Regions from separate parts of the Rummeliibacillus sp. G93 genome, predicted to be linked through region 1. Evidence: riboswitches for the same ligand, from Rfam matches in the RefSeq annotation. Region 1 holds a riboswitch; each other region holds the start of a gene.
The links. Region 1 has a riboswitch for S-adenosylmethionine ahead of metK (methionine adenosyltransferase). Riboswitches for the same ligand answer to the same signal wherever they lie in the genome.
Positions count from the first base shown of each region.

Region 2: it holds a riboswitch for S-adenosylmethionine, as region 1 does, so the genes downstream of both, M2M59_RS08050 (methionine ABC transporter ATP-binding protein) here and metK (methionine adenosyltransferase) in region 1, are expected to answer to the same signal.
Region 3: it holds a riboswitch for S-adenosylmethionine, as region 1 does, so the genes downstream of both, M2M59_RS13490 (LLM class flavin-dependent oxidoreductase) here and metK (methionine adenosyltransferase) in region 1, are expected to answer to the same signal.

Region 1 covers NZ_CP097314.1:2,258,250-2,263,223, forward strand. Annotated here, with positions in the region: gene M2M59_RS11235 (gamma carbonic anhydrase) at 125-649, shown strand; gene M2M59_RS11240 (YiaA/YiaB family inner membrane protein) at 694-1,113, opposite strand; gene metK (methionine adenosyltransferase) at 1,349-2,542, opposite strand; SAM riboswitch class I at 2,790-2,907, opposite strand; gene pckA (phosphoenolpyruvate carboxykinase (ATP)) at 3,186-4,772, shown strand; gene M2M59_RS11255 (hypothetical protein) at 4,866-4,974, opposite strand, start outside.
Region 2 covers NZ_CP097314.1:1,619,677-1,624,650, forward strand. Annotated here, with positions in the region: gene M2M59_RS08040 (PA2928 family protein) at 1-1,054, shown strand, start outside; gene M2M59_RS08045 (hypothetical protein) at 1,186-1,446, opposite strand; SAM riboswitch class I at 1,688-1,788, shown strand; SAM riboswitch class I at 1,932-2,034, shown strand; gene M2M59_RS08050 (methionine ABC transporter ATP-binding protein) at 2,131-3,162, shown strand; gene M2M59_RS08055 (methionine ABC transporter permease) at 3,152-3,802, shown strand; gene M2M59_RS08060 (MetQ/NlpA family ABC transporter substrate-binding protein) at 3,821-4,663, shown strand; gene M2M59_RS08065 (M20 family metallopeptidase) at 4,709-4,974, shown strand, end outside.
Region 3 covers NZ_CP097314.1:2,679,437-2,684,410, reverse strand. Annotated here, with positions in the region: gene M2M59_RS13500 (helix-turn-helix domain-containing protein) at 1-456, opposite strand, end outside; gene M2M59_RS13495 (SDR family oxidoreductase) at 1,012-1,773, opposite strand; SAM riboswitch class I at 2,033-2,146, shown strand; gene M2M59_RS13490 (LLM class flavin-dependent oxidoreductase) at 2,239-3,318, shown strand; gene M2M59_RS13485 (ATP-grasp domain-containing protein) at 3,311-4,258, shown strand; gene M2M59_RS13480 (FAD-binding oxidoreductase) at 4,645-4,974, shown strand, end outside.

The DNA.
Region 1 (4,974 bases):
AGATAAAATTCACTGATTGTCGTATCACTCTATTTTAACGTATTTTACAGATTTCAGTTTCCTTCCAATCTACCATTTGTTACGATATTAATAACATCATAGCTTGAAATGAGGCGAATTTTCGATGATTTACCCTTATCACAACAAAAAACCAAATATCGATCCCTCTGTTTTCATAGGAGATCATGTCGTTATCACTGGGGATGTCACAATTGGACCAGACTCATCTGTATTTTATAATACAGTGATTAGAGGTGATGTGTCCCCTACTATTATTGGAAGTAAAGTGAACGTACAAGACTTGTGCTGTTTACACCAAAGTCCTGGCAGACCGCTTGTCCTAGAAGATGAGGTAACAATCGGTCATCAAGTGACACTACATAGCTGCCATGTAAAAAAAGGTGCGCTTATTGGTATGGCATCAATTGTTTTAGACGGCGCAGAAATTGGCGAGGGAGCATTCATCGGGGCAGGGAGCCTTGTGACACAAGGAAAAGTAATACCTCCGAATACAATGGCTTTCGGCCGACCAGCTAAAGTAGTACGGGAATTAACTGATGAAGATAAAAAAGACATGGTCCGCATTATCAACGAATATCATGAAAAGGGCCAGTTCTATAAATCTGTCCAACAAAATTCAGAAAGATAATAAAAAGATGGCTTCTCTCAAAAGGGAGGCCATCTTTTTACTTTTTATTCTTCTTGTTCCTCTCCATTGCCATTGCCTTTGAGTGACTTACCATATTGTCTGTCACGTATTTCCTTTGATAGCGCGAAAGAGGTGTATAAGACAAAAATAATCCCTAGCCAATAATATCCCTTTTCGACAAGGTCCCAGTCTGTATTCCAAACACTTATCATCCCTATTCCAAATGAAGCAATCGTTGATAAATAACAAAGGAGCAAATATTCTTTTGTTACTTTAATTCCGTCATGCCGATCGCGAATTGTCTTTACAAGTGAAAAAGCAGAAAAAGTAATCCACCCCAACAAAATAGTATAGAATCCTCGCTCAACAAGTTGCCAATCTGTATTCCAAATCGCAACTAAGACAAAACCAAAGCCGGTTAAAAAAGCAGCCCATGTGAGAAAAAAGAATTCATTTGTTTTCAACCATCTCTCCTCCTTGAACTTCTTATTAACTTATTCAAAGAGAGAAAAGGTTATGAACCGAAAATGTATCAAGCTTTTACTTTGCCTTCATTTTATTTTTAAAGAATAGTTTGTTCACAACCTATCAAGATTAATGGAGAATAAAAACCAAAAACCCTATCACAAATGTGACAGGGTTCTCATAAGAATCAGCTTATCGCTTAGGAGGAAAAACCTCCATAGCAAGAAACTCTATTTATTTAAATTTAGCTTTCAATTCTTCAGCTTTATCTGTATTTTCCCAAGGTACATTTAAATCAACACGACCGAAGTGTCCGTAAGCCGCTGTTTGTTTATAGATTGGACGGCGAAGATCAAGCATTTTGATAATGCCTGCAGGACGCAAATCAAATGTCTCACGAACGGCTTCTACTAATTTGCTTTCTGTGACCTTTCCTGTACCAAAAGTATCTACAGAAATAGAAACTGGCTGAGCTACTCCGATTGCATAAGCTAACTGAACTTCTGCGCGCTCTGCTAAGCCTGCAGCTACAATATTTTTAGCTACATAACGAGCTGCATATGCTCCAGATCGGTCTACTTTTGTTGCATCTTTCCCTGAGAATGCACCGCCGCCATGACGCGCATACCCACCGTATGTGTCAACGATGATTTTGCGTCCTGTAAGACCTGCATCCCCTTTTGGTCCACCAATTACAAAGCGGCCTGTTGGGTTAATGAAGTATTTTGTGTTTTCATCCAGTAATTCAGCTGGCACTACATTATTGATTACTGTTGATTTAAGATCTTGTTGAATTTGTTCTAATGTTACATCTTCATCATGTTGAGTTGAGATAACAATTGTATCCACACGTACTGGATGGTTGTTTTCATCATACTCAATTGTTACTTGTGTTTTTCCATCCGGACGCAAGTATGCAAGTTGACCTGTCTTGCGAACCTCTGTTAAACGGCGTGCCAATTTGTGAGCTAAGCTGATTGGAAGCGGCATTAACTCAGGTGTTTCATTGCAAGCATAGCCGAACATCAACCCTTGGTCCCCTGCACCAATTGCTTCGATATCTGCATCTGACATTTTGCCTTCACGAGCTTCCAGTGCTTGGTCTACACCTTGTGCAATATCCGGTGATTGTTCACCAATTGCTACAAGTACTGCTAGGTTTTCTGCATCGAAACCGTATTTACCGCGTGTGTAACCAATTTCAGCTACTGTATCTCTTACAATTCCTTTGATGTCAACATATGTTGAAGTCGTCACTTCTCCTGCAACAAGGACAAGGCCTGTTGTGACAGTTGTTTCACATGCAACTCGCGCATTCGGGTCTTTTGCAATAATGGCATCTAAAATGGCATCCGAAATTTGGTCACAAATTTTATCTGGATGTCCTTCTGTTACGCTTTCTGAAGTAAATAATCTTCTGTTAGTCATTTGGTTGGTTTCCTCCTAAATCAACGAGATCCTCTCGAAAGTGATACGGTACTCATTACCCATGTCCGTTTAAATGGATTAAACGCCAAGCTTTAGCTGCTTTTTAAACACGAGGATATAGAAAGTGCCCTTACATACATGCTATATATTAATATGAAACAAAATCAATTTGCCTCAATTTTTACACAAAAAAACCTTTCGCTCATTCGCACAATGAGGAAAGGATATGTTTCGTAAGCACCTTTCACTCTTATCGTTCAAGGAATATTCCTTGCATCAGATTAGCACCAGCGCATTTAACACTTGATAAAATGCAGGTTGCCGGGTTTCTTAGGGCCTGACCCTCCACCAGCTCGGGATAAGAGTATCCGTTCTATAGCATATAGTAAGCGAATTGAACAAGAAAGTCAAATTTTCGATAAAAAATAAAGAAAAAAGTTGATTTTTGATGAATTTTGTTGTGTGATGTAGTTAAGCGTTTTCGTAAAGTAAATTAATGAATTAATTTATATAGAAAACTTTTAAAAAATAACGAGTTATTAGTATAGACTAATACGCTTAATGTGTTATACTAATTCTCGAAAAGATTAATACTCACCCACTTAGCAAGGGTAATAATATAAAAAGGATGGTACGTACACAGATGAATTCAGTAGAAATTGCGAATGAACTGAATGATTTATTACAAGGGCGCAATATTTTAGAACAGCTTTCAGTTCCACAATTAGTGGAAAAAGCAACTTCACGTGGAGAGGCAATCTTAACGGTAGATGGTGCTGTTCGCGCAGTAACTGGCAAATATACAGGACGTTCTCCTAAAGATAAATTTATGGTAGAAGAAGAATCCTCTAAAGACAAAATTGATTGGGGTAAAATCAATCAACCTATTTCTTCAGAAGTTTTCGATTCATTATATACGAAAGTAGTAGACTATTTAAAAGAAAAAGAAGAAATTTTTGTTTTCAAAGGATTTGCGGGTGCTGACCCTTCATCCCGTCTTGGCATTCGTGTTGTGAACGAATTCGCATGGCATAATTTATTTGCACATCAATTATTCATCCGCCCTACAGCTGAAGAATTAGAAGAACATGAAGCAGATTTCACTATTGTTTCTGCTCCTACCTTTAAAGCTGATCCAGCAGTAGACGGAACATCTTCTGAAACATTCATTCTCGTATCTCTAGAAAAACGCATTATTTTAATCGGCGGCACAGAATATGCTGGCGAAATGAAAAAATCAATCTTCGGCATTATGAATTACCTATTACCACAACAAGGTATTCTGTCTATGCACTGCTCTGCAAATGTTGGTGAATCAGGCGATGTAGCATTATTCTTCGGCCTATCCGGTACAGGTAAAACGACTTTATCTGCTGACAGCAATCGCAAATTAATTGGTGATGATGAGCACGGCTGGTCAGACAATGGAGTATTCAATATAGAAGGAGGCTGCTACGCGAAAACAGTCAACCTTTCTGCTGAAAAAGAACCAGAAATCTATAATGCTATCAAATTTGGCACAGTGCTTGAGAATGTAACAATCGATCCAGAAACACGCATACCTGACTATGATGATACTACATTAACTCAAAATACACGTGCTGCATACCCAATCCAAAATATCGAAAATATTGCAAGTCCATCTGTTGGTGGTCACCCTAAAACAATTATTTTCTTAACAGCTGATGCGTTTGGCGTATTGCCTCCAATCAGTAAATTAACGAAAGAGCAAGCGATGTATCATTTCTTATCTGGCTTCACTTCCAAAATTCCTGGAACAGAACGCGGTGTCGTAGAACCAGAACCAGTATTCTCTACATGCTTTGGCGCTCCATTCTTCCCACTACATGCTTCTGTATACGCAGAAATGTTGGGTGAGAAAATCGATGCTCATGAAGCTAATGTATTCTTAGTTAATACAGGCTGGACTGGCGGCAGCTATGGTGAAGGCAGCCGTATGAAACTTTCTTATACTCGTACAATGGTTCGCGCTGCAATCGACGGCAAGCTAGACAATGTATTCACAGAGCAAGATCCATTCTTTGGTCTATCTATGCCTACACAAATCGAAGGCGTGCCAACAGAAGTTTTAAATCCGCGTAATGCATGGGCGGATAAAGATGCTTATGATCAAAAAGCTAAAGAACTTGCTGGCATGTTCCATGAAAACTTTAAAAAATTCGGCGTCATTTCAAAAGATATTTCTGAAAAAGGCGCGCCAATCGTTTAATTGCTACAACTTATCGCTTACAACCTATAAGTAAATCCAAATCGCAAAAAAATCCCCGACAGGCCAAAAGGCTAGCCGGGGATTTTTGGTTTTTTAATCTGTGTCATCTGGAAAAAATTCTGCTTCTGTATCGTATTTCTTAAACATCTCAAGAATAGGTTCGGCATCTTCTCTCGTTAGTTGATTAAAGAAAATCTCTTCT
Region 2 (4,974 bases), 640 kb from region 1:
GATACCAACAGGTTGGCGGTCTGATTACATTCTGTTAACAGTGATTGCTGCCTTAGTTATCCTATCATTATTTATTTTTATACCTCGCCAAATTTATCAATTGAAGAAAAAAGAACAAACCTTAGGTAAAATGTTCTTGAAATTCAGCTCGTTTTTAATAACGGTGTTTTTCGTTTTTTCATGCCTGTTATGGGGGTTTAATGGACTTTTCGCACCCAAAAGAATTGAACTAGAATCACCTGTTGTACTCTTCGATTTAAAAGAAAAGCCAATATCGGTCGTTAAAATAAGTAAAACTACACCCAATGGAACAGAAAATGGAATAACCACCAACTTTAAAGGTTTCTTAATGAGTGCTATTGATCTTCATACTGGTAAAAAGCTGTGGAGTAGGATCTCTACTTGGCAAGAATACTTAGTAGGAGAGACTAGCGAGGGACTGTTGGTGTTAAATAATAAAAAGAAAACCCTTTATTTTATAGATCCAAAAACAGGGAAAAAGCAAGCAGACGAAAAAGACTTTCTGAATAAATTCCCTGTATTAGAAGATAATTTAAGCTACATGTATACTGACTATTCTATTAAAGGTCTAAATAAAGTCTATCTTTACGGCTTAGATGGTCGTTATTTTAAGTTAAATTTAGCTACGAACGAAATAAAAGAAGATCCGAGTTATGCTGATAAAATACGTACTTTACCAGTAGGATGGGATGAGAGTGTAGCAGGTGTTGAAAAACGAAGCGAGAAAATAAAAAAACTTTACCCCGAGCTAATGGGCGTAAGGCTAGTTGAAAGTAAGCCTGTTGAAAAGCAGCTCATTGTTTATCAGAAAAAGCGCAACGATAATCGGCAGACCTTAGCCTTACTTGATCTTACAAAACAAGACTTGATTTGGGAGCAACTTTTAGATGCTCCACTTGAGAATGCCACCACTTCATTAGAAGTATTCGCTGACACAAAGTTTGTCTATGCTTGGACGGGACGTTATCAATATAAAATCAACAACGAAACAGGGAAAGTAGTGTATCAGTATGATTATAAGCTTGGAAAATAATTAATAAACGAAACTACTAAAGTCTCTTTCTTGTACTTTGTTTACTATAAACTATCTATAAAAGCCGATGAAATTCTACTTAGCTGTAAAATTTCATCGGCTTTTAAATTGGAAAGAGTATTTTTCCTCTTTTATTTGTAAATTTCATATCCACTAGTAATCAAAAAAGAAAATAAACATAAACCTAAACAACCCAATGCAACACCCATAAAAATAAATGTTACTGTAAAATTTTTATTCATTGATCGGAAGAAATTAAATAAGGTAATGACTAAACAAATGATAAAGAAAGAAGTCCAATAAGGTAGCAAGGTACGAGTAGGACCTAAAATAAGAAAGTTAAGAAGAAATACAAAGCTTACAAGCAAAAAAACAGTCAGTATTTTTTTCATAGAATTACTCCTTTGTAAAATATGGGTAATAACACTTTATCAAAATTTTCTAAAATATATAATGATTATTAGAGAAATAATCATTGAAAATAGATAAAAATAATAAATATATAAACCTCGTTAGTCTATGTAAATAATAAAAGAAACATCAATAAGAAAAATAAAAATCTTTTAAAATATTATTTTATATTGACTATTCAAAAATGACCATGTATAGTAAAAATCAATCAAATAATCATTTTTCTTATCCAGAGAAGCGGAGGGACTGGCCCTGTGAAGCTTCGGCAACGGACATATGCACCGTGCCAATTCCAGCAAGCGATTAAGCTTGGAAGATAAGAACACGTATTTGTACATATGAAGCCATATGTCTTTGTGTCCTTCTTCTTCCATGGAGAAGGATTTTTTTATGGCAAAATTAATTTGAAAGGGGGAATTAAAAACACAGTTTAGCAGATGTACCACTTATACTTAATTAAATATTGCCCTTATCAAGAGAGGTGGAGGGACTGGCCCTTTGAAACCTCGGCAGCGGACATTTTTGCACCGTGCCAATTCCAGCAAGCGATTAAGCTTGGAAGATAAGAAGACGTTACCGTACATATGAAGTCATATGTCTTACTGTCCTTCTTCTTCCATGGAGAAGGACTTTTTTGTTGAAAAAATCGGAAGGAGATTGAACGGATGATAGAATTCCAAAATGTTTCTAAAGTGTATAACAGCGGAGGAAAGGAGATACGTGCATTAAATTCGATTAATTTAAAAGTTAATAAAGGTGAAATATTTGGCGTAGTCGGCTTCAGTGGTGCAGGAAAAAGCTCCTTAATTCGTTGTGTAAATTCACTAGAAAAACCTACTTCCGGAAAAGTCATAGTAGACGGTCATGACTTAACAACCATTAGCAAAAAGCGAATTCGCGAAGTAAAGAAAAGCATTGGTATGGTATTTCAACACTTTAATTTGCTCAATTCCAAAACAGTATATGCAAATGTAGCCATGCCGCTCATTTTAAGTAAAGTTCCTAAGGATCAAATCAAACAAAGGGTTTCAGAATTACTTGAATTCGTTGGTTTAGGTGACAAAGCTCAAGTCTATCCTGATCAACTATCCGGCGGCCAGAAACAACGCGTAGGCATAGCGCGCGCTTTAGCAACACAGCCTTCAATTCTACTTTGTGATGAAGCGACCTCTGCTCTAGATCCACAGACAACTGGTTCCATATTGGAACTCTTGAAGAAGATTAACAAAGAGTATGGGATTACGATTTTAATGATCACGCATGAAATGGCTGTCATTCGAGAAATATGCGACAGAGTGGCAGTGATGGAAGCGGGGAAAGTGATAGAAGAAGGAACAGTATTTGATATCTTTTCCGCACCGAAAACTAACACTGCTCAAAACTTTGTTAGTACCGTAATGCATGATCAAATTCCACCATCAATACTCAATATGATGGAACGCAAGCAAGCACTAAATCATATTTTCCATATTACGTTTGTCGGCGAGTCTACAGGAAGTCCTTTTTTATCACAGTTATCTAAAATTCTCGATGTGGAAATCAATGTGCTATTCGGCAATATTACCGAACTGCAAGGTATTCCTTTTGGCAAACTGATTGTTGAAATCCAAGGAGCCGATACGGAAGTGAAACGAGCATTATCATATATGCAAGCTCAACAAATTCTTTACAAGGAAGTGGTAGCACATGCTAGTTAATTCTGAACAAATCATTGAAGCGCTCATTCAAACTATTCAAATGGTTGGTTTTTCATTTATCTTTTCAATCATTATCGGCCTTCCGCTAGGCATCCTGTTATTTGTCACTCGTAAAGGACAGATCATTGAGAACCTTCCAGTATTCACGGTTTTAAATGCAGTGATCAATGTTTTCCGATCTGTGCCCTTTATTATTTTGCTCGTAGCCATCATCCCAGTTACCCGGCTCATTGTCGGAACATCTATTGGAACATCTGCAGCTATTGTTCCACTAGTCTTCTACGCAGGCCCTTACATTGCTCGATTAGTTGAAAGCTCGCTACTAGAGGTTGATAAAGGTGTTTTAGAGGCGGCAGATGCTATGGGGGCTACTCCATTTCAGACAATTTTCAGGTTTTTACTGCCTGAGGCTCTTAGTTCACTTATTGTGAATTTTACCATCGCGACAATTGGTCTGATTGGAGCATCGGCTATGGCAGGAACCGTAGGCGGCGGTGGTATTGGCGACTTAGCCATAACGTTCGGCTATCAACGTTTTGATACGACCACCATGCTAATTACCGTAGCCATACTAATTGTTTTGGTTCAGGGGCTACAGTCATTTGGCAACATTTTATCGAAAAAAATAAGAAGAGGTTAATCTAAGGAGGAAATTAAAATGAAAAAATGTTTACTATCCATTCTGGTGCTGTCACTAGTTATTTTTACGGCAGCCTGTTCAAGCGAATCCAGCGGTAAGGAGGCAGATGGAAAATCAAAAACATATAAAATCGGCATTACGGGGACAGATACGCAAATTTGGGATTATGTAGCGAAAAAAGCAGCTAAAGAAGGAATCAAAATTAAGCTTGTATCTTTTAATGATTACGTACTTCCAAATACAGCGTTAGCAGATGGTGAGTTGGATGCCAATTCATTCCAAACTGTTGCTTATTTTGACCAATTTATTAAAGAACATAATCTTAAACTTGTTCCAATTGCTACAACATGTTTAGCACCTATGGCTGTTTACTCAAACAAATTGAAGGACATTAAAGATATCAAAAAAGGTGCAAAGATTGCTTTGCCAAATGATGTTTCAAATCAAGGGAGAGCCCTATTATTACTGCAGGAGGCTGGCCTTATAAAATTAGTAGATGGTTATGATGGCTTAGGCTCTATTAAAGATAGTGTCATTGAAAACCCTAAAAATATTGAACTTATTCCTACTGCTCCTGCTCAAATACCGAGAGCATTAGAAGATGTGGATGCAGGCGTTATTAATAACGGTATTGCCCGAGATGCAAGTCTTAATCCAATCAAAGATTCAATTTTCCATGAGAGCGAGACAGCAATTGATTATCTGAACATTATCGCAGTGAATGACAAAGATAAAAACAACAAAACCTTAAAACGAATTGCAGAGTTATACCAAGAGGAAGATACAGCGAAATTCATCAATAAAGAATATGGCGGCACACTGATCCCAACATTTGTACCATTGAAGAAAATAGGTTGGTAAAAAGATTGTTGCTAAAAGTTTAATAAAATATGAGGAGGAATTAATATGACACAAGTACTTACACATTTAAGTGAGGCAATAACAGCAAATGTGGATGTTAATCAAGGAAGGTATATTGAAACAAGCCACAGGATTCATAATAATCCAGAGATCGGAAATGAGGAATTTTTTGCTTCTGAAGAATTAACAAACCTTCTCCAAGAAGAAGGTTTTGCAGTAGAGAGAGATGTGGCTGGTCACAAAACAGCATTTGTTGCTCGTTATAAATCTACTAAACCAGGTCCATCAATTGCTTTTTTAGCTGAATATGA
Region 3 (4,974 bases), 420 kb from region 1:
TGTATGTTTACCGTATTGATGTTTAGGATTAGAAGATAAAGATGGTTCCTGTTCCAGTTGCGCTGCTTCAACCTTACTCTCACAAGGAGTTTCAGCTTCTTCTTGATGTGCCACGGCCAATGTGTCATCACAAGGTAAAATAGAAAAGATGTTGGCGCCTTTGATGCCATTCATCTTTTTTGTTTGGATGCGTTTGATAATCTGAAACTCTTCTAAACGTTTGAGCGTGCGGAAAACAGTTCGGACAGAAATGCCTAAAGCACCTGCAATTGTTTGTGCCTTTAAGTGGCAGGCACCTGGATAATCCAATGCATGCGAAGCCATTTTATAAAGAACGGCCTTATCGGATGGGGTCAAATTGTAGTAATGCTTGCGGATGTGTTGTTCCACTTGCTCGTCCATTTCTTGTATAGTTGTAAAAGATGTATAAGGTGCTAAATATTCAAAACGTGCCATGTTTTCTCCTTCTTTCAGCTTTTATATAGTAAATAGATGAAAGTAGGGAAAAGGGGACATAAAATAAAAAATATTTTTGTTTACAATATAAAGAAGAATGTACAACAATTTATTGTACACTCCTCAATTTAATGTGTGAGATGTGAATTTATTTTAGATAAGATGATAATCTGAATGGGATGAGATGGTATTTGAATGAATGGGTTGACATTGTTTACACATTTTCTTAAATGTTTTGTGCAAGAGCGTTATCACGACCACGTATTTTATTAGATACTGCTTTAATTCTTACAAAATCATTCACTACATATTGAATGCGATTAGATAATGCTTCTACAGTAGCAACTATTTTTGTTTTCGCTAGAGCATCTTGTTTGCCGTGCTGTTTACCGCTCTTTTGTTATTGTGTATCTCACACATTAGTATTCTATGAAGTAAACGGTTTTTGATCTGTACTCATGTCCGTGATTCTTAAAATACTTTGAATTGGTTTACCACTATTACAGAAAAAAACTCGCCGATTGCGGCGAGTTTTTCTTTTTTAATTCAAGCATGTTATTCAATAGTATGTTTCATGGCATTATACATATTGGCTACGTGCTCATCTGACTTATCTCGTGGCATGCGGAGTCGTTCAACGGAAGAGCCGTACCCGATTTCTTGTTCGCCTTCTTGTAAGCCTTTGAAAATGCCATCTGCAAATTCGTCTAATGGCTCTCCATTTGTATGCAGTCCGGCACCGCCTAGGTCTGTGTTGACTGCTGGAGGGGCAACTTCAATCACTTCTACACCTGTTTCGGCAAGTTGGTGACGTAAGCTCATCGTAAAGGAGTGGAATGCTGCTTTTGTAGCTGAATAGATTGGCGCGATAACCATCGGGGTAAAAGCTAACCCAGATGTAATGTTAATAAAAGTGGCTTCTTCTTTTTTAGCGAAATAGGGTGCAAAAAGCATCGTTATATGGAATGGCGCTTCAATGTTGGTCGTAATTTCTTGATTGAAATAAGCCCAATCGTTCTTTGCATCTGCTTTTAATATGTTAAAACGTTGTTGCATTCCTGCGTTGTTCACTAACACATTCACTTCGGGATAGTTTTCTGTTACCCATTCGAATAGGGAAATGCGCTCAAATTCACTGCTTACATCGCTTTGATGAATGATCAGCTCTGGAAATTTTTCTTTTGCCTGCTGAAGAACATTTTCTCTCCGTCCTGTAACGATCACTTTGTTTCCTGCTTTTAAAAATCTTTCTGCAAAAGCTAAGCCAATTCCAGAACTTCCGCCTGTGATAAGGATTGTATTTCCTGAAAGTTTCAATGTTATTCCTCTTTTCTAATAGCATGTGGTTCTGATAAAAATACAGGATGCTGTACTGACAATTTTTCAGTAGCCCATGGTAGTATATCCTAATACTACCCACTAACTATAGGGATTAACATCGTTCAAATGCTTAGAAATAATCATAAACCTCCTTTTCTTATTAACTTAGTTAGGATTAATGGCATAATCTATTGACAATGGTTCATATTATGGGTAATATTCATTTTAATTTGAAATTTCAAAAATCAAATAATTCAATCTATCCAGAGAGGTGGAGGGACATGGCCCTTTGAAACCTCAGCAACAGGTTCTGCTAATGTAGTAGAATACTGTGCTAATTCCATCAGGCATATAGCTTGGAAGATAGGAGAAGACAAACTTGTTTTGTTAAAAGTCTCTTTCCCTATCTCGGGAGGAGACTTTTTTATTTGTTATAAATAGCTGGGGAAAAGGAGTGGAGAAATGAAGTACGGATTTTGGTTGCCTATTTTTGGTGGTTGGTTGAGAAATGTAGAGGAAGAAAATATGCCACCCACGTATGAGTATGCGAAAACAATCATTCAATCAGCAGAAAAGTGGGGATATGATACAACATTAATCGCGGAACTATACTTAAATGATATTAAAGGCACTGACAAAGATTCGTTAGAGGCATGGTCTACGGCGACAGCTTTGGCAGCAGTAACAGAAAAAATTGAGATCATGGCAGCAGTTCGCCCCGTATTTCATAATCCTGCTGTAACTGCGAAAATGGCGGCAACTATTGACCATATTAGCAAGGGGCGTTTCACATTAAATGTAGTTTCGGGTTGGTGGGCTGAGGAGGCGAAGCAATATGGCGGCGATTTTACTGAACATGACCAGCGCTATGATAGAACGGCAGAGTTTATTGAAATTTTGAAAGGCTTATGGACGGAAGATACATTTTCATATCAGGGGAAGTTTTATCAAATAGATCAGGCAAAGCTTTCGCCTAAACCAGTGCAACGTCCTCATCCGATTTTATATGCTGGCGGTGAAAGTGAAAAAGGCAAACAAATCATTTCATCATTGTGTGATGCTTATGTCATTCATGGTCATACAGTGGAGGAAGCGAAGGCTAAGATTTCTGATATGAAGACGCGTAGAGAAGAAGCTGGTCGTGAGCCCTTTAAAACCATTGGAATGGCAGCCTATGTGATTTGCCGTGATACGGAGGAAGAAGCGCAGGAAGAGTTAAAACGAATTACAACGGTGAGCAATCTAAGTGGATATGCAGGCTTTAAAGACTTTACATCTAAGTCAGAGCTTGAACATCAAATTCAGTTACAGGATTATTCAGTATCTAATCGCGGAATCCGACCGAATTTAGTTGGCACACCTGAGCACATTGCAAATCAAATTATAGCCTTTGAGGAAGCTGGAGTTGATTTACTATTATTACAATGTTCTCCACAGCTAGAGGAACTAGGACGCTTTTCGAAACAGGTTATGCCGAAAGTGGAAGAATTAAAATCCACAATCATAGAAAACAAAAGCAGGGGGCAGGAATATCATGTCTAAAATATACGTAATTCATGAGAATAGTGAATGGACAGAACATCTATTTAAAAGATTAGAAGAGTTAGAACTTCCTTATGAAGATTGGAATCTTGTAAGAGGGACAGTTGATCTTACGTCTGTTCCACCTGAAGGGATTTTTTACAATCGCATGAGTGCTTCATCTCATACACGAGGCAACCGCTTTGCTCCAGAGTTAACAAGTGCTGTTCTCTCTTGGTTGGAGCACCATGGCAGAGTAGTGATCAATGGAAGCCGTGCCCTTCAGCTAGAGGTAAGTAAGGTCTTACAGTACTTAGAACTAGAGAAGTACGGCATCAAAACACCGAAAACAATTGCTGCAGTAGGAAGAGAAGAAATTCTTAAAGCAGCGGAGGAATTTGGCACAAAGAAATTTATAACAAAGCATAACCGAGCTGGAAAAGGGCTTGGGGTACAGCTTTTTACGTCTGTAGATGCTCTGCAAAACTATATTGATAGTGATAGCTTTGAGGAACCAGTCGATGGAATTACATTGCTGCAGGAATATATCGAGTCTCCTGAGGCTTTTATTACACGTAGTGAATTTATTGGTGGAAAGTATTTTTATGCTGTTCGGGTGGACACTTCTGAAGGCTTTGAATTATGTCCTGCCGATGCATGTGCAATTGATGATCTTTTCTGCCCTGTTGGAGAAGAAAGCGCCAAACCTGCAAAATTCCAGATTAGAGAAGGGTTTGAACATCCTATTTTTGAGAAATATGAACGTCTGCTAGCAGCCAATGATATTAAAATCGTGGGTATAGAGTTTATCCAAGATAAAGAGGGCCAAATTTACACATATGATATTAACACGAATACCAATTACAACAGTGAAGCGGAAGCCAACGGAGATATTTATGGAATGCTTGAAATTGCTAAGTATTTAGGTGGAGAGCTTAAAAAATTGGAAGTGACTGTTTAGGTAGCGAGTTAATCTTGGCTTGCGTATGGCCAAATCAATTGGACAATAAAAAACGGCTGAGGCCGTTTTTTTTTTGCTTTTTCAAAGCAAAACAATTGCAGTACAAGATTTAAACGGCACTAATTTAGTAGCTTTGCGAGGACAACGCTTTTTCTGTGGGATTGTCTGAAGTAAACATTTTTAGAAGAAGTTAAATCAATATAAAAGTGCAGGTTTCTTAAACTGATTTTGATTATATGATGTTTTAGTATATTTTCAATGGATTTATAAACTATTGTTTGAATATCTTGCGCATGTTATGAAAATAACCGGGTTTTTTCCATAGCTGACATTGTATAATGAACGTATTATTATTCCAGCTCACAGTATGACAGGGAGGAGTTGCTATGCGAAAGATAACCGAGCTACTCAAAAAACCGTGGTTTCTAGGGAGTATAGTTGTTCTGTTCGTGGGCGCGATCTTATGGAACATCCCTATTGAGAAAAGAAAGTATGGGATTTCCCAAAGCGGTTTAGTAACAGACTACACGGGCCTTCTTCCTGAACGTGTTGAAAAGGTCGTGACTGCGGAAAACCGAAATGATTTGCAAAGGATTGTAAAAGAGGCAAATAAGAACGGCCAGAAGATCTCAATTGCTGGGTTGCAGCATTCGCAAGGGGGTCATACATATTATAAAGATGGTGTTGTTCTCGACATGCGGACTTTCAACAGGATA